2 linked regions of the Phreatobacter oligotrophus genome follow. The protein of the gene in region 2 interacts with the protein of the main gene of each other region in a pairwise test. Links are inferred from orthologs where the notes say so. Each region holds a gene or a part of one and is shown on either strand. Other genes may lie near its edges.

Evidence for each region.
Region 1: the proteins of grxD (region 2) and C8P69_RS19265 interact in binary tests that used the Escherichia coli proteins (3 or more experiments, as listed by UniProt). The link is inferred for Phreatobacter oligotrophus from one-to-one orthologs.

The regions. Positions count from the first base shown.
Region 1 is NZ_PZZL01000010.1:46,903-56,819, reverse strand. What follows is about bases 1-2,972. They hold C8P69_RS19265 (BolA family protein), read right to left. Parts: upstream 1,634-2,972; coding sequence 1,367-1,633; downstream 1-1,366. Other genes in these bases: C8P69_RS19255 (hypothetical protein), read right to left, coding at 2,469-2,972; leuD (3-isopropylmalate dehydratase small subunit), read left to right, coding at 1,780-2,385; C8P69_RS24295 (methylglyoxal synthase), read left to right, coding at 949-1,323; C8P69_RS19275 (HlyC/CorC family transporter), read left to right, coding at 1-459. In the rest of the region: more of C8P69_RS19255, read right to left, coding at 2,973-3,032; C8P69_RS19250 (sensor histidine kinase), read left to right, coding at 3,168-4,808; C8P69_RS19245 (response regulator transcription factor), read left to right, coding at 4,805-5,527; C8P69_RS19240 (RidA family protein), read left to right, coding at 5,649-6,059; C8P69_RS19235 (chorismate mutase), read left to right, coding at 6,090-6,887; hisC (histidinol-phosphate transaminase), read left to right, coding at 6,927-8,030; C8P69_RS19225 (prephenate/arogenate dehydrogenase family protein), read left to right, coding at 8,027-8,947; C8P69_RS19220 (cupin domain-containing protein), read left to right, coding at 8,967-9,392; C8P69_RS19215 (GNAT family N-acetyltransferase), read left to right, coding at 9,417-9,917. UniProt on the Escherichia coli protein: Transcriptional regulator that plays an important role in general stress response. Has many effects on cell morphology, cell growth and cell division. Acts by regulating the transcription of many genes, including dacA (PBP-5), dacC (PBP-6), ampC and mreB.
Region 2 is NZ_PZZL01000008.1:100,460-107,302, reverse strand. Bases 3,894-6,843 are described here. They hold grxD (Grx4 family monothiol glutaredoxin), read right to left. Parts: upstream 5,565-6,843; coding sequence 5,223-5,564; downstream 3,894-5,222. Other genes in these bases: purL (phosphoribosylformylglycinamidine synthase subunit PurL), read right to left, coding at 5,986-6,843; C8P69_RS17295 (BolA family protein), read right to left, coding at 5,738-5,971; C8P69_RS17305 (D-Ala-D-Ala carboxypeptidase family metallohydrolase), read right to left, coding at 3,894-5,025. In the rest of the region: C8P69_RS17325 (HpcH/HpaI aldolase family protein), read right to left, coding at 4-783; murI (glutamate racemase), read left to right, coding at 975-1,841; rpsD (30S ribosomal protein S4), read left to right, coding at 2,135-2,752; C8P69_RS17310 (glutathione S-transferase family protein), read right to left, coding at 2,986-3,600; more of C8P69_RS17305, read right to left, coding at 3,712-3,893. UniProt on the Escherichia coli protein: Monothiol glutaredoxin involved in the biogenesis of iron-sulfur clusters.

The sequences.
Region 1 (9,917 bases), on a different replicon or contig from region 2:
GATCCGTCGAGCCTCGCCCTGCCGGCCTGGTTCGTGCCGGATTCGACCAGCCTGCAGGACCAGCTCAAGGCCTTCCTGCGCCGCAAGACGCATTTCGCCTTCGTGGTCGACGAATATGGGGAGGTGATGGGCCTCGTGACCCTCGAGGACATCATCGAGGAGATCGTCGGCGACATCAAGGACGAGCACGATGTGCAGGTGACCGGCGTCCGGCCGCAGGCCGACGGCTCGGTCAATGTCGATGGCGCGGTCCCTATCCGCGATCTCAACCGCGCCATGGACTGGCGCCTGCCCGACGAGGAGGCCACCACCGTGGCGGGCCTCGTCATCCATGAGGCCAGGTCCATCCCCGAGACGGGGCAGACCTTCACCTTCCATGGTTTCCGCATCCAGGTGCTCAGACGGCAGCGAAACCGGATTACGGCGATCAAGATTACGCCGCTTGATCGCGTGAATTGAGATATTTCCGCTGAGGAAGTCCTGGTGCATCGCAAGCCGATGTCCCGCATCCAGTACGACCTCTTTCACTCGCTGAACTACATGCCGATCACCGACATTGATGGGCCGCTGCTCCCGGTGGTGCACGACATGTCGTGCCTGACCAATCCCGACGACCATCCCTCCAAGCGCGTCCGCTTCTTCGAGGCGCATCTCCACCGGGTCAGCACCGCGCCGGCCATCCACACCGTCTCGCAGTTCTCCCGCGACGAAATCGTTCGCCTGATCGGCGTCGATCCCGCACGGGTCCATGTCATACCGCCGGGCGTCGACCACCAGTGTCTCGCTGCGCCGCTGGCGGGCGAGGGCGGTCCCGGCCATCATTGCCGGGCGTCCGGCGCTGCGGGACATCCCGACCTCGGTGTTGGCGCGGGAAATGCTGCGGCGGCTCGGAGGTCGTATTGGCCGTCCGATCAGGGGATGATGGCGGCGGCGCAGCGGGAGGACACCATGGCCCAAGACGGACTGATCGCACTGATCGCCCACGACCAGAAGAAGCCGGACATGCTGGCCTGGGCCCGCCGCCACCATGGCGTGCTCCAGCGCCTGCCGCTGGTTGCCACCGGTACCACCGGCTCGCTGCTCAAGGCCGACATGCCCGACCTCGACATCCTGCTGATGAAGAGCGGCCCGCTCGGCGGCGACCAGCAGATCGGCGCGCTCATCGTCGAGGGGCGGATCGCCCTTCTGGTCTTCCTCGTCGACCCGCTCTCGCCCCATCCCCACGACGTTGACGTCAAGGCGTTGACGCGGCTCGCCGTGGTCTATGACGTGCCCATGGCCTGCAATCTGGCCACCGCCGACCGGCTGGTGGTGGGGCTCTAGGGGGTGGGGGCAATTTCCGGCGATAGCCTTCAGCCCCTGCCGCTCACTCCCCCGGCGCCTTGGTCTCCAGCGCCAGCGCGTGAACCCGGCCCTTGAGCTCGGCGTCGAGCACCTGGTTGACGGCGCGGTGGCGGTCCACCCGCGATTTCCCGGCAAAGGCCGCCGAGACCATCTTCACCCGGAAATGCGTCTCGCCGCCCTCGCGCCAGCCGCCGTGGCCCTGGTGATGGTGGCTCTCGTCGATCACCTCCAGCGCGGCCGGCGTGAAGGCGGCGGTCAGCTTCTCGGTGATCGTGTCGCGAACGCTCATGGTCGGTTCCTTCTCCCACCGCCGGCATATCGGCGAGACCGCGCCCCGCCGCAAGTCCGGTGGTGCGGCAGGCTTGCCGCCACCCGCCTTCTCACGGCGCGGCGCCTCTGATACATGGCGCCTCAACAAGCCGAGGGGGAAGTCCCATGCAGAAGTTCACCGTGCTGACCGGCGTCGCAGCCCCGATGCGCACGATCAATGTCGACACCGACATGATCATTCCGAAGCAGTACCTGAAGACCATCAAGCGCACCGGCCTCGGCAAGGGCCTGTTCTCCGAGATGCGCTTTCGCGACGACGGTTCGGAGAACCCGGATTTCGTGCTGAACAAGCCGGCCTATCGCAATGCCCAGATCCTCGTGGCGGGCGACAATTTCGGCTGCGGCTCCTCGCGCGAGCACGCCCCCTGGGCGCTGCTGGATTTCGGCATCCGCTGCGTGATCTCCACCAGCTTCGCCGACATTTTCTACAACAACTGCTTCAAGAACGGCATTCTGCCCATCAAGGTGAGCCCGGAAGAGCTGGAGAAGCTGTTCGAGGACGCCGACCGCGGCTCCAACGCCACGCTGACCGTGGACCTCGAGGCGCAGGAGATCCGCGGCCCCGACGGCGGCACGATCAAGTTCGACATCGACGCCTTCCGCAAGCACTGTCTGATGAACGGCCTCGACGACATCGGCCTGACCATGGTCAAGGAGAAGTCGATCGACAGCTTCGAGAAGACCGTCTCCACCGCCCGCCCCTGGCTCTGACGGAACGACCCGGCGCGATGCGCGCCGGGCCATCCGGGGGATCGGCTTGGACAGGGACGGGCCGCGTCGCCCGGCTCGCCTGCTCAGTTCGGCCGATAGGGCAGCGACGAGTGGTGCACGACGATCCGCAGCTGGCCGGCGCTGTCCTTCACATAGGTCCAGGTCTTGTCGACCGTCGTGACAGCGCCGTTCGGGCCGGTGATGGCGACATTGCCCATGGTCGAGGCGGAGGTGCCGGCGATGAAGATCGCGCTGTTGGTCGCCTCGCACTTCGTCCAGCCGCTCAGGGCGAAGCCCTTGTCATTCGGGAAGGCGGGGTCGCCACCGACGAAATAGGCCAGCGCGCCGGCGCGGGTGGTGCGGAAGGTCTGCGGCGCCACCGTCAGGGTCGGTTTGAACAGGACGGCGCCCAGCTGGTAGCCATAGGCGGCGTCAATGACGCGCTCGGCCAGGGCCTTCGCGGCAGGCTGGCCCTGGGTCGCATGGGTCGTGCTGATCGACACCAGCGCATCACACCAGGCCCGCTGCGCCGCAACGACCTCGCGCTCGGTGATCGCCTGATTGACGACGGTCTGCGCCGAGGCGGAGCCGGATGCGGTGGCCAGTGCCAGGAACGCGGCGGCCAGGATGGGGTGGCGGATGGTCATGGGAGCTCCTCGGGTTACGTGGCCTGGCGGGGCGACGACGGTGTCGCCGGCAGCGCCGGCATCGGTGTAGGCTGTCGCGGCTGACGTCGGCTTGAACCGGGAATGAGCGGGCTCTGAACGGCGCATGAAAAACAGATGACGATCGAGTCTCCGGCCCGGCCCTCCCATGGTTTCGGACGTCGCCTGACGCTGGCGCTGACCCTGCTGGCCTCGATCGCCGTGGTGCAGGGTGGCGCGGCCCTCTGGGCGATCGGCCAGGTCGAGCGCCATTTGCTGCGCGGACGCGTCGCCGCCGACATCAAGCAGGGCTTCACCGACCTGCGCTCGGACAAGCAGCAGCTGCGCACCTGGCTGGCCCAGCAGCAATTCGGCGCCGGCGCCGGCTCCACCCCGCGCGATGCCCTGCTGGAACGGATGGGGATCGTCCTCGCCGACCTCAAGGGCCTCGCCGCCCAGGCGGTCCGGCTCGATGACAGTCCCGCGGCCCGGCAACGCCAGGCCGAGCGCGCCGAGGCGCTGCGGGTGCTGGAGGGCAGTCTCGCCCAGCTCGGCCGCGGCCTCGCCAGCCTCAACCCGGTGCCGCCGGGCACCGATCCCGCCGGGGCCTGGCGCCTCGCCAACGATCTCTTCGACCGCGCCGAGGGCCGCGATCTCCGCCTCCTTCTTGCGGAGAGCATCGAGCGGGAGGACACGGCGCTGCGCGAGAAGCGGGCCGACACTGATGCTGCGCTCGCCTTGCTCAGCCGGTCCTGGATCGGATCGACCGCGGCGCTCGTTCTCGTGGCGCTGGTTCTGGCCGCCTATTTCACGCGGGCGCTGCGCGGCCCCCTGCGCGGTCTGGCCGAAGGCGCGGCGGCCTTGCGGCGGGGCGATCTCTCCCACCGCATTCCCGCCGGCGGGACGGATGAATTCGCCGATGTCGGCCGCAGCATGAACGCGATGGCGGCGGAGCTGGCGGAGCACCGGCGCATGGAAACCGAGGCCCGTTCGGCTCTGGAGGAGCAGGTGGCCGTGCGGACCGCCGAACTGCGCGCCGCACTCGATGCCCAGAGCGATGCGGAGGCGCGCCGCCGGCAGCTCTTCGCCGATATCAGCCACGAACTGCGCACCCCGACCACCGCCATCCGTGGCGAGGCGCAGGTGGCGCTACGCGGCGCGGACAAGCCGATCGAGGACTATCGCGGCTCGCTGCGGCGGATCGAGGATGCCTCCCGCCATCTCAGTCTCGCCATCGATGACCTCCTCACCATGGCGCGCAGCGATATCGACGCCCTGTCCTTGCGGCGGGTGCCGCTCGATCTCGTGGCGATCCTCGACGACCTCCTGTCCAGCGGCGAGGCCATCGCCCGGGCTGGCGGCGTGAGCCTCGACCATGCGCCCTGGCCTGCGGTCCTGCCGGTGATCGGCGATGCCGACCGGCTCAGGCAATTGCTGCTCGCCGTGCTCGACAATGCCGTTCGCTATTCGCGCCCCGGCCAGGCCGTGCGGCTGGAGGCGGTGCGGGTGGACGGCGAGGTGCCGCGGGTGGAGATCCGCATCCGCGACGAGGGGATCGGCATCGCCGCCGAGGACCTGCCGCGGGTCTTCGACCGCAGCCACCGGGCTCCGAACGCCATCAGCCATCGTGCCGATGGCAGCGGTCTCGGCCTGCCGATCGCGCGCGTCCTCGCCCGCGGCCATGGCGGCGAGATCACCCTGGCGAGCGTCGCCGGTCGCGGCACCACGGCCACGGTGACCCTGCCGCTGGCAGTCGAGGGAACGACGGTGTCGGCATGAACATCCTGATCATCGAGGACGACCCGCGCATCGCCGACTTCCTGCAACGCGGATTGCGGGCGGAGGGCATGCGGGTGCAGGTCGCCCGCAGCGGCGCCGAGGGGCTCGACCAGGCCCGCGCCGCCTGGGACGACCACCGTGGCGGCGGCGAGACGACGGTGGTCATTCTCGACCTCATGCTCGGCGACATGAGCGGCCTCGACGTCTGCCAGACGCTGCGCGCCGGCCAGGTCGAGCTGCCCATCCTGATGCTGACGGCGCTGTCGACCGTCGAGGACCGCGTGACCGGGCTGCGTCTCGGCGCCGACGACTATCTCTGCAAGCCCTTCGACTTCGAGGAACTGCTGGCGCGCATCGAAGCGCTGAGGCGGCGGGGACGCGCCTTGCAGACCCCGGCCAGCCCGGTGCTCCGCGTCGCCGACCTCGAACTCGACCGGATGACCATGAAGGTCACGCGCGGCGGCAAGGTGCTGGCGCTCACGGCACGGGAGCTCGCCCTGCTCGAACTGCTGATGAGCGCCCCCGGACGCCTGTTCAGCCGCGAGCGCATCCTCGCCAATGTCTGGGGCGTCAACGAGGACCCGCTCACCAACATCGTCGATGTCTATATCGGTCGCCTGCGCAGCAAGGTGGATGCCGGACAGGCCCAGCCGCTGATCCACACGCAGCGGGGCCTCGGCTACCGCCTCGAGGTCGACCCCGCCGGCAGCGCACGCTGAGCTGCTGCGGCGGCCGGCCCTCCCGGGGAGATGGAACGTCTCCCCCGCGCGGGGCGATCTGTTCTTGGCGTCGCTGACTGTGTAAACGTCGCGGCCCCCGCCTCGTCACCGGACCTGCGCCATGGAACGCCGCCTGATCTCCACCGGCTCGCCCTTCGAGAAGACCGCCGGCTATTCCCGCGCCGTGGTCCAGGGCGGCTTCGTCTTCGTCGCCGGTACCACCGGCTACGACTACGCCACCATGACCCTTCCCGCGACCGTCGAGGAGCAGACCCGCAACTGCTTCCGCACCATCGCCGCGACGCTGAAGGAGGCCGGCACCTCCATGGCCAATGTCGTGCGCGCCACCTACTACATCACCGACGCTGGCGACGCCGACAAGGTCTTCCCGATCTTCGGCGAGGTCTTCGGCGACATCCGCCCGGCCTCGACGCTGCTCGTCGTCGCCGGCCTCTACAAGCCCGAGATGAAGGTCGAGATCGAGGTCACCGCCGCCCTGCCGGGCGCCGCCGCCGACACGCTCTTCGCCTGACCGCCGTTTCCTTCGCGCAGGACTGATCCCATGCCCACCAAGACCCCGCCGAGCCTTGCGGACCTGCGCGGCGAGATCGACCGCATCGACGCCGCCATGCACAAGCTCCTGATGGAGCGCGGCCAGATCATCGAGACGCTGATCGCGGTGAAGAAGACCGCCGAGACCGGCTCGGCCTTCCGTCCCGCCCGCGAGGCGGATGTCGTCCGCCGCCTCGTCGAGAACCATTCCGGCCGCCTGCCGGTGGAACTCGTCGTGCAGATCTGGCGCCAGATCATCTCCACCTTCACCTATGTCCAGGCGCCCCATTCGGTGCACGTGGTCATGGGCCCGGAGCAGGAGAATGCCCGCGAGCTCGCCCGCTTCCATTTCGGCTTCGGCGTGCCGCTGGTGAAGCATTCGAGCCCCGCTTCCGTCATCGCCGCCATCGGCCGCGACCGCGGCGATCTCGGCCTGATCGGCCTCGGTCCCGCCCGCGAGGCCTGGTGGGACAAGCTCGGCCTGCCCGACCAGCCCATCGCCATGGCGACGGCGCCTGCGATCGCCCGCGCCGCCAGCCCGCGCCCGCCGCAGGCCCTCGTCATCGGCCATCCCTCCATCGACACGGCCGGCCTCGACACCCGCATCGTCGCGGTGACCCTCGCCGGCAAGCCGCCGGTCGAGGTGGATGCGGTCCTCGCCAGTGCCGGGGAGGGCGGCCGCCACCACATCCTCGCATGGGGCCCGCGTGAGGCCTCAGATGCGGAGATCGCGCAGGACGCGGCTTCCGGCATGGCTGTTGAAGCCGCCCGCACGGTCGGCTACACCGCGAAGTCGATCGCCGCCTGAACCCGCCGGGTCGGGCCGCCTCTCGTTTCCGGTGCCGACATGACCCTCGAAGCCACGCGTCCCGTTCCCCGTCCCGGTGTGATGGCGATCGATGCCTATGTGCCCGGCAAGTCCGGCGCGCCGGGCGCGGCCAAGGTCTACAAGCTCTCGTCCAACGAGACGCCGCTCGGCGCCAGCCCCAAGGCCATCGAGGCCTATCGCAAGGGCGCCGAGAAGCTCGAGCTCTACCCCGAGGGCACCTCGGCCGAGCTGCGCGAGGCCATCGCCAATCTCTACGGCCTCGATCCCGACCGCATCCTCTGCGGCTCCGGCTCGGATGAGCTGCTCTCCCTGCTCACCAATGCCTATATCGGCCCGGGCGACGAGGGCCTTTTCACCGAGCACGGCTTCCTCGTCTACAAGATCGCCATCCTCGCGGCCGGCGGCACGCCCGTCGTGGCGAAGGAGAAGAACCTCACCACCGACGTCGACGCCATCCTCGCGGCGGTGACGCCGAAGACGAAGATCGTCTACCTCGCGAACCCGAACAATCCGACCGGCACCTACATCCCCTTCGACGAGGTGAAGCGGCTGCATGCCGGCCTGCCGAAGCATGTGCTGCTGATCCTCGACGCGGCCTATGCCGAGTATGTGCGCCGCAACGACTACGAGAGCGGCCTGGAGCTGGTGGCGTCGAACGAGAATGTCGTGATGACGCGCACCTTCTCGAAGATCTATGGGCTCGCCGCGCTGCGCATCGGCTGGATGGTCGGCCCGGCGCACCTGATCGACGCGGTGAACCGCATCCGCGGGCCGTTCAACGTCAATGCCGCGGCGATTGCCGCCGGCGCTGCCGCCATTGCCGACCAGGCCTTCGTCCAGAAGGCCATCGAGCACAACGAGACCTGGCTGCCCTGGCTGACCGCGGAGATCGAGAAGCTCGGCCTCACTGTCACGCCCTCGGTCGGCAATTTCCTGCTGCTGCATTTCCCCAGGGATGCCGGCAAGACGGCGGCGGAGGCGGATGCCTTCCTCGTCTCGAAGGGGCTCGTGCTGCGCCGCGTCGGCGCCTATGGCCTGCCCGATGCGCTGCGCCTCACCGTCGGCACCGAGGAGGCGAACCGCCACTTCGTCGCGACGCTCGCCGAGTTCATGAAGACGTGACCGACGCTCCCCTGTTCGGCACGGTCACGCTGATCGGCATCGGCCTGATCGGCTCGTCCATCGCCCGCGCCCTGCGCCAGGTCCCGCTCGCAGGCCGCGTCATCGCCGCCGACCGGTCGGAGGCGGTGATCGCCCGCGTGCGCGAGCGCGGCTTCGCCGACGAGGCGACGACCGACATGGCGGCGGCCGTGAAGGACGCCGACCTCGTCATCGCCTGCGTGCCCGTCGGCGCCATGGGCGCGGTGGCCGAAATCATCGGCCCTCACCTGAAGCCTGGCTGCATCGTGTCCGATGTCGGCTCGACCAAGGGCTCCATCGTCGCGCAGATGGCGCCGCACATGCCGCCGGGCGTGCATCTGATCCCCGCCCATCCGGTGGCCGGCACCGAGCATTCCGGCCCCGATTCCGGCTTCCCCGAGCTGTTCCACGGCCGCTGGTGCATCCTCACCCCCGTGCCGGACACCGACCCCGTCGCCATCGAGACGCTCTCCGCCTTCTGGCAGGGCCTCGGCTCGAAGGTCGAGGTCATGGCGCCCGACCACCACGACCTGGTGCTCGCCATCACCAGCCACGTGCCGCATCTCATCGCCTACAACATCGTCGGCACGGCCTCGGACCTCGAAAAGGTCACCGAGAGCGAGGTCATCAAGTTCTCCGCCGGCGGCTTCCGCGATTTCACCCGCATCGCCGCCTCCGATCCGACCATGTGGCGCGACGTCTTCCTCCACAACAAGGAGGCGGTACTGGAGGTGCTGGGCCGCTTCACCGAGGACCTCATCGCCCTCCAGCGCAACATCCGCTGGGGCCAGGGCGACCAGCTCTTCGACCTCTTCACCCGCACCCGCGCCATCCGCCGCTCGATCATCGACCAGCGGCAGGACACGGCCGATCCGGATTTCGGCCGGAACAGGAAGTGACGGGGACGAGGGGACACGGATGACGGCCGACGAGATCATCGCCCTGCTCGGGCTCCAGCCGCACCCCGAAGGCGGCTATTTCCGCGAGACCTTCCGCGACGCCCCCGGTGCGGATGACCGCGCCGCCTCCACCGCCATCTATTTTCTCCTGAAGCGCGGCGAGCGCTCCCACTGGCATACGGTGGATGCGGTGGAAATCTGGCACTGGCATGCCGGGGCGCCCCTGAAGCTGTCGCTGGCCGCGACCGATGCCGGCCCGGTGACAGAGATCATTCTCGGCGCCGATCTCGGCAAGGGCGAGCGCCCGCAAGGCGTCGTCCCGCCGCATCACTGGCAGGCGGCCGAGACCCTCGGCGACTGGACGCTGGTCGGCTGCACCGTCGCGCCGGGTTTCGATTTCGCCGGCTTCCGCCTCGCCGCCCCCGGCTGGCGGCCGGGCGCCTGAGTCATTGCACGACGGACTGATTTCATGACCGACATTGCCCTTGTCCGCACCCTCGAGGAGCGGCTGTTCAACGCCTGGCCTGCCCTCCAGACCGTCTATTGTGACGGCTGGATGCTGCGCATGGCCGGCGGCCACACCAAGCGCTCCAATGCGGCCAGCCCCTTCTACCCCTCGTCCATCAGCGGCGAGGAGCTCATCCGCACGGTGAAGACGCTGTACCGCAAGGCCGGCATCGAGCCGATGGTGCGCATCACCCCGCTCGCCGGCGAGGGCATCGATGGCGCTTTCGCCGCGGCCGGCTGGACGATTTACGACGAGACCGACGTGATGGTCGCCTCGCTCGCCGAACGGGTGAAGATGGAGGGCGCGCGTGATGCCGCCGTCGTCCTCTCCGAGGAGCCGACGGAGGCCTGGGTCGAGGGCGCGGCGGAGGCCTATGAACTCGCCGACTGGCAGCGCGACATGCTCGGTCGCATCGTCGGATCGATCCGGGTCGAGACTGCCTTCGCCACCGTCTATATCGAC
Region 2 (6,843 bases):
CCCTTACGCCCTCACCGCCTTCAGCGCCTGCTGCGCGCCGCCGCGCACCATCAGGCTGTCATTGATCAGCGTGATGAAGCCCCAGCCCTCGGCCGCCAGTTCCTTCGCCCGCTCCGGGCTCGGCGCGTAGCAGCCGGTGAGCTTGCCGGCCTTCTTCGCGGCGGCGAGGATCTTGGCGAAGGCGTCCTTCACCACCTGGTGGTTCGGATCGAGCTTCTCGCCCTTCAGCAGGGTGATGGAGAGGTCGGACGGCCCGGCGAAGACGCCGTCGATGCCCGGCACCGCGAGGATGTCGTCGACCGCGGCAAGCGCCGCCGTCGTCTCGATCATGGCGAGCGCCACGGTCATCTCGTTGGCCTGCCGCAGGTAGTCCTGCGGGTTCATGCCGATGAGCTGCTGGAAGCGGTTGCCGCCCCAGGAACGGTCGCCGAGAGGCGGGTACTTCACGGCCGAGGCAAATTTCTTCGCATCCGCCACCGAGTTGATCATCGGCGCAATGATGATCTCGGCGCCGACATCGAGGAGGCGGGCGCCGTCGCCGAAGGCGTCGAGGGCGATGCGCACGCCCGCCGGCTTGCCGGCATGGTTCACCGCGGAGATGCCGCGCATGGCCGAGAGCAGGTCCACCGAGGAATGCTGCATGTCGAAGGTGACAGCGTCGAAGCCCTCGCGCGCCACCAGATCGGCGAGCAGCGGCTCGGGCATGCTCATCCAGGCGGTGAACAGGCTCTCGCCGGCGCGCAGGCGGCGGGCGAGCTCGTAGGGCTTCGGCGGCTGGTGCATGTCATCCTCCCTCGGGTCCGGAGGCCTCGCGCCCCGGCTTTTGGCTAGTGATGGGACGCCCCGGCCCTGCCCGTCAACGCCGCCCCCCGCGCGGCAGCCTTGTGCGGCGGCAATGCCCGCAAGACTCGCGAAACCTTAACGCTTTGCCGCCAGACTTCCGCCGTCTCTCCGCGTGAAGGTGCGTGATGCGTATCGCCTTCGATCCCCTGGCCGGCATGAAACAGCCCCTGCCCTCCGCCGCCCCGCGCGGCGGCCGTGCCCCGACCATCCTGGTCTTCGATTCCGGCCTCGGCGGCCTCACCGTGCACCGCGATCTGGTGCGCGCCCGTCCCGACGCCCGCTTCGTCTATTGCGCTGACGACGCCGCCTTCCCCTATGGCGCGCTCTCCGAGGAGCATCTGGTCGCCCGCGTGCTGCAGGTCATGGAGCGGCTGGTGGCGGCCCACGCGCCGGACTGCATCGTGATTGCCTGCAACACCGCCTCCACCCTCGTGCTGCCGCATCTGCGCGCCCGCTTCACCGTGCCGGTGGTCGGCACCGTGCCGGCGGTGAAGCCGGCCTGCGAGACCTCGGTGAGCCGCCTCGTCAGCGTTCTGGCGACGCCGGGCACCGTGGCGCGCGACTACACCAGGGCGCTGGTGGCGGAATATCGCGGCGATTGCGCCGTGACGCTGGTCGGCTCGCCGCGCCTTGCGGGCCTCGCCGAGGCCACCATGCGCGGCGAACCGGCGGACCTTGCCGCCATCGCCGCCGAGATCGCCCCCTGCTTCGTCGATGTGGACGGCCGCCGCACCGACGCCGTGGTGCTCGCCTGCACCCATTATCCCCTGCTCGCCGACATCTTCGCGGAGATCGCGCCCTGGCCCGTCGCCTGGATCGACCCGGCCCCCGCCATCGCCCGGCGCGTCACGCAGATCCTCGGCCCCGCCCAGCCCGGCCATGTGCCGCCGCCCGCCACCGCCCTCCTCACCGGCGGGGCGGCGCTTGCCGGCCTTGCCACCGTCTTCGCCGGCTTCGGCCTCGGCGAGACGCGGGTGGAATCCCTGCCGCTTCATTGACATCGCAGGCCGTCGCGGCTAAGGACGCCGCTTCCTGACGGGTCGCTTCCGGGCGAGCCGGCGGGATTGCGCACCCGCGGCCGGTCCCTGTGACCGACCTGTCGTGTCTGCGGGCGCCAAAGGCAAGGACATGCGAACGCATGTCGCCTTTGGCCCGTCTCTCGCATTTTCGCCTCTCGAGGCGCGAAAATGCGAGATGGGACCCGGTCGGGAAATGCCGAGGCATTTCTCCCGACCGACCGGACAAGAGGAGGGCGCGTCTCCTATCGAACACGAACGACAAGGGACACGCGATGTCGAAGCGTCATAATGCCAAGTACAAGATCGATCGCCGTATGGGCGAGAACATCTGGGGTCGTCCGAAGAGCCCGGTGAACCGCCGCGAGTACGGCCCGGGCCAGCACGGCCAGCGCCGCAAGTCCAAGCTCTCCGACTTCGGCACCCAGCTGAAGGCCAAGCAGAAGCTGAAGGGCTACTACGGCAACATTTCCGAGAAGCAGTTCCGCGCCGTCTACACCGAGGCCGTCCGGGTGAAGGGCGACACCGGCGAGAACCTGATCGGCCTGCTGGAGCGCCGCCTCGACGCCGTCGTCTTCCGCGCCAAGTTCGTGCCGACGGTCTTCGCTGCCCGCCAGTTCGTCAACCACGGCCACGTGAAGGTCAACGGCCGCCGCGTCAACATCCCGTCCTACAAGGTGAAGGTCGGTGACGTGGTCGAGGTCAAGGAGACCTCCCGCCAGATGATCCTCTACATGGAGGCCATCCAGTCCGGCGAGCGTGACGTTCCTGACTACATCGAGGTCGATCACGGCAAGGGCGTTGCCAAGCTGTCGCGCGTTCCGACCCTCTCCGAGGTTCCTTACGCGACGCAGATGGAACCCTCGCTGGTCGTCGAGTTCTACTCGCGCTGATTTTCACCGCTTCGGCGGGACATGGAAAAGGCCGCCCCACCGGGCGGCCTTTTTGCTGTTGGGGCTAGTGCGACGGCGCCAAGGACACGATATCTGCGCAGGCACTGTCCTCTCCGTCATGCCCGGGCTTGTCCCGGGCATCCACGAATTCTCGCAGCGCAGTGGTCAAGTCGTGGATGCCCGGCACTAGGCCGGGCATGACGCGGTAGTGCGGGACGAAGACCCGATGGAGCTCACGGGCTCTCGCGATCGATCGGCCAATGCTTGAAGAGCTCCGTCGCCTCGCAGCGCGCGGCATGGGCCGCGAGCGCTGGGAAGGCATCGGGCGCCACCACGTCGGGGATGGTGAAGCGGATGAAGCCCCAGGCCACCGCCGCGCCGATGGCGCCGTGGGTCCAGGCCTCCGGCAAGGCCCGCCAGCGCTCGCCCGCCACCATGTCGACGGCGGCGAGCGCCTCCTGCAACTGGTCCGCGACGCGGTCGGCCCAGGGCGCATAGCGGATCGCCTCGGGGCGCTTGCGCTCATATTCGATGGCGATGGCCTTCTCGCAGGTGACGAGGGCGAGCGCCGTCGCCCTGAGGTCGGCGAGCCGGGCAGCAGGATCGGCCGGCCGGAGGCTTTTGCCCGCCACATCCTCCATGTGCTGGATGATGAGCTGCGATTCCATCAGCACCGTGCCGTCTTCGGCGACCAGCGACGGCGCCTTGATCAGCGGGTTGATGGCGCGGAAGCGGTCCATGTGCCGGAACACCGAGACCGACTGGTGGTCGAAGGGGATCCCCAGCGCCGTGCCGGCGATGGCCGCGCGGCGCACATAGGGACTGTCGAGCATTCCGACGAGCAGCATCAGGTCCTCCCGGGGGTGATGGACCGGGAGGGTGGCTGGATCGGCCGCAGGAGGCAAATTCACGGTTCTGATGGGCTGATCATCGCCGCGAATGGATCGGCGCGGGCGATGTCACCAGGACCGGCGCGGGCCGTTGTCGATGTGGAAGAGCCCGTTGCGGTAGCGCTTCACGCCGCCGAGGTCGGGGCGGCTCCTGAGGAACGCCAGGATTGCCGAGGGCTCGCCGGAGACACGGAAATCGGCGGCGCGGCAGTCCCGGTGATAGGAGCCCCGCCAGGCGTCGGTGCGCACGAACGTGCCGTTGCCGCGATGGGTGGAGCGCACGATGATCGGCCCGAAGCGCAGGGCGACGTCGTTGAGCGCGCGGCGCACGGGCGCCGGAAGACAGGTCAGCGGCACGCCGGGATCGGCCATGACGCGCTCGCCGGCAATGCCGAGGTTGCGATCGGTGCCGCGGGCGCCGGGCACGTAGCGCGGCCAGTCACGGGCGCCGCCATCCGGCGGCAGGGCGGCGAGGACCGGGCCGGTCGCCGGCGTCGGCCGCGTCTGGATGATGGCCTGCTGGGCGCCGGGCAGGCTTCCCGCCGGGGCAGCCGGCACGACGGTGGTGGTGGCGCTGCCCTGGGTGGTGAGGCTCACCGGCACGGAGCCGGCCGAGGCGAGCTGCGGAGCGGACACCGTGGCAGGGCCGGCCGAGACCGGGACGATGGTCGTGGCGCCCGGCCGCACGGTCGGCACCGGGGCGTGGAAGGCGACGGCGCGGGCCGGCAATTGCGGCTCGTTCGGACGGGCCTGCTGCGGCGCGGCAGCGGCGATGGCCTCGATGCCGGTCTGCGGCTGGGGCTGCGGGCGCTGGTAGGCGCCGGGGATGATGATGCGGCTGCGATCCTCGTCCTGCGGCCACTCATCCATCGAGGGGCGGAGCAGCGGCGGCGCCTCGGCCGTGGCGGCCGGCGGCGGGGCGCTGGCGACAGGCGGCTGCGCGGCCAGCGCGGGAGCGGACATGGCCGGAGCCGACATGGCCGGAGCGGACATGGCCGGCGCCATGCCCGCGGCGACGGCGGCAGGCGCGCTGGCCTGGGTGATGACGGCGCGGGGCGCAGCATCCGGGCGCGGCAGCGGCAGCGGCGCCGTCATGGTCGGAGCCACGGCGACGGCGGGGGCCGCGACAGCGCCGGGAACCGAACCGCCCCGCGGCGGGGTCGCCTGCCGCGGCAGGGGCGCGATGAAGGTGGGCGACAGGAGGTTCAGCGGCTGGCCACCGCCGGTGGTGCCGGCCGGGGCCGAGCCGGCCTGGAAGCCGAGGCTCTGCTGGGCAAGGCAGGGGGTGGACGCGGCGACGAGGGCACCGATGGCGGCGGCCCGCAGCGGCTGGCGGGACGCAAGGACAAGCGCGGCGCGCAATCGTCGGACGGCTCTGGTCATGCGGGGCGACGCGGTCCCGTGGCTTGCGGCCGCCGCGCGGGCGGCCATGGGCTGGCCCGAAGGCCGGGGCAACGCGGCACATGCCGCGCAATGAACGGGGGCCCCTATCGGTGCCCCGCTGCCTTATGCCTCTCGCAGCCGATCATGGCAACTTCCGGGCAGGATGTCGCAGGTCCGCCCGGCGCGGAGGGAAGGGATCAGGCCGTGGCCTCGCGGACCGGCACGCCCTTCTCCTTCATCAGCTGAACGAGCTCGCCCGACTGGAACATCTCGCGGGTGATGTCGCAGCCGCCAACGAACTCGCCCTTGACGTAGAGCTGCGGGATGGTCGGCCAGTTCGAATAGTCCTTGATGCCCTGGCGGATCTCGTCGGAGTCGAGGACGTTCACGCCTTTGAACGGCACGCCGAGATAGTCGAGGATCTGGACGACCTGGCCGGAGAACCCGCACATCGGGAACTGCGCGGTGCCCTTCATGAAGAGCACGACGTCATTGGCCTTCACCTCGGCGTCGATCTTGTCGTGGGCGGGATTGGTCATGGCACTCTCTCGCTGGAGCGGGCTCGCTGAGACCCGGATATGCGTCAGGTGGGCATTGATCGCGCTTCGGTCGAGTCCTTGCAAGCGTGTTTTCGACGCATGCCGTCACGGCGCGAATCGCAAGGCCGCCGGACAAGCGGCTCCGTGCCGGTGTCGGGCCCTGCCGGGCGCCCTCAGGCCGGGGCGCTAGTGGTCAGCGCCAGGGCGTGCAGAACGCCGCCCATCTTGCCCTTGAGCGCGGCATAGACGAGCTGGTGCTGCTGGACGCGCGACTTGCCGCGGAAGGCCTCGGAGACGACGGTCGCGGCATAGTGGTCGCCGTCGCCCGCCAGATCCTTGATCTCGACGGTGGCGTCGGGAAGCGCTTCCTTGATCATCCGCTCGATATCGGCAGCGGCCATGGGCATGGCTGGGTCTCTCCTCAGGCCGCGCGGGACATGTAGGCCGGCAGCCACGACTCGAAGGCTTGCCTCAAGTCCTTCACCACTATGGGTTCCTCGCCGGGGAGGGTCAACGCAGGCCCGCCCGTCTCGCCAAGGCGGGTGAGCTCGATGCCGGCGCCGGCAGCGCGGCTCGCCAGCGTCTCGACATCGGCCTCGCGCACCACCAGTACGTAGCGGCCCTGGTCCTCGCCGAACCAGAAGCCATGGGCCGGCACGTCATGCGATAGCGTCTCGACCGTGATGCCCTGGCCCGACGCCATGGCCATCTCGGCCAGCGCGACGGCAAGACCGCCATCGGAAATGTCGTGGCAGGCCGTCAGCAGGCCCTCGCCCGCGAGAGCGCGGACGAACTCGCCGTGGCGGCGCTCGGCGGTGAGGTCGACGGGGGGCGGTGCGCCCTCCTCCCGGCCGCAGATGTCGCGCAGATAGACCGACTGGCCAAGCCAGCCCGTGGTCGCGCCGAGCAGGAAGACCTGCTCGCCCGCGCTCTTCGGCGCGATGGTGACGCTGGTGGCGAAATCGTCGAGCACGCCGACGCCGCCGATGGTCGGGGTCGGCAGGATCGCCCGGCCCTGCGTCTCGTTGTAGAGCGACACGTTGCCGGACACGACGGGGAAGTCGAGCTCGCGGCAGGCCTCGCCGATGCCGCGGATGCAGCCGACGAGCTGGCCCATGATCTCCGGCCGCTCGGGATTGCCGAAATTGAGATTGTCGGTGATGGCGAGCGGCCGCGCGCCGACCGCCGACAGGTTGCGATAGGTCTCGGCCACGGCCTGCTTGCCGCCCTCGACCGGATCGGCCTCGCAATAGCGGGGCGTGACATCGCAGGTCATGGC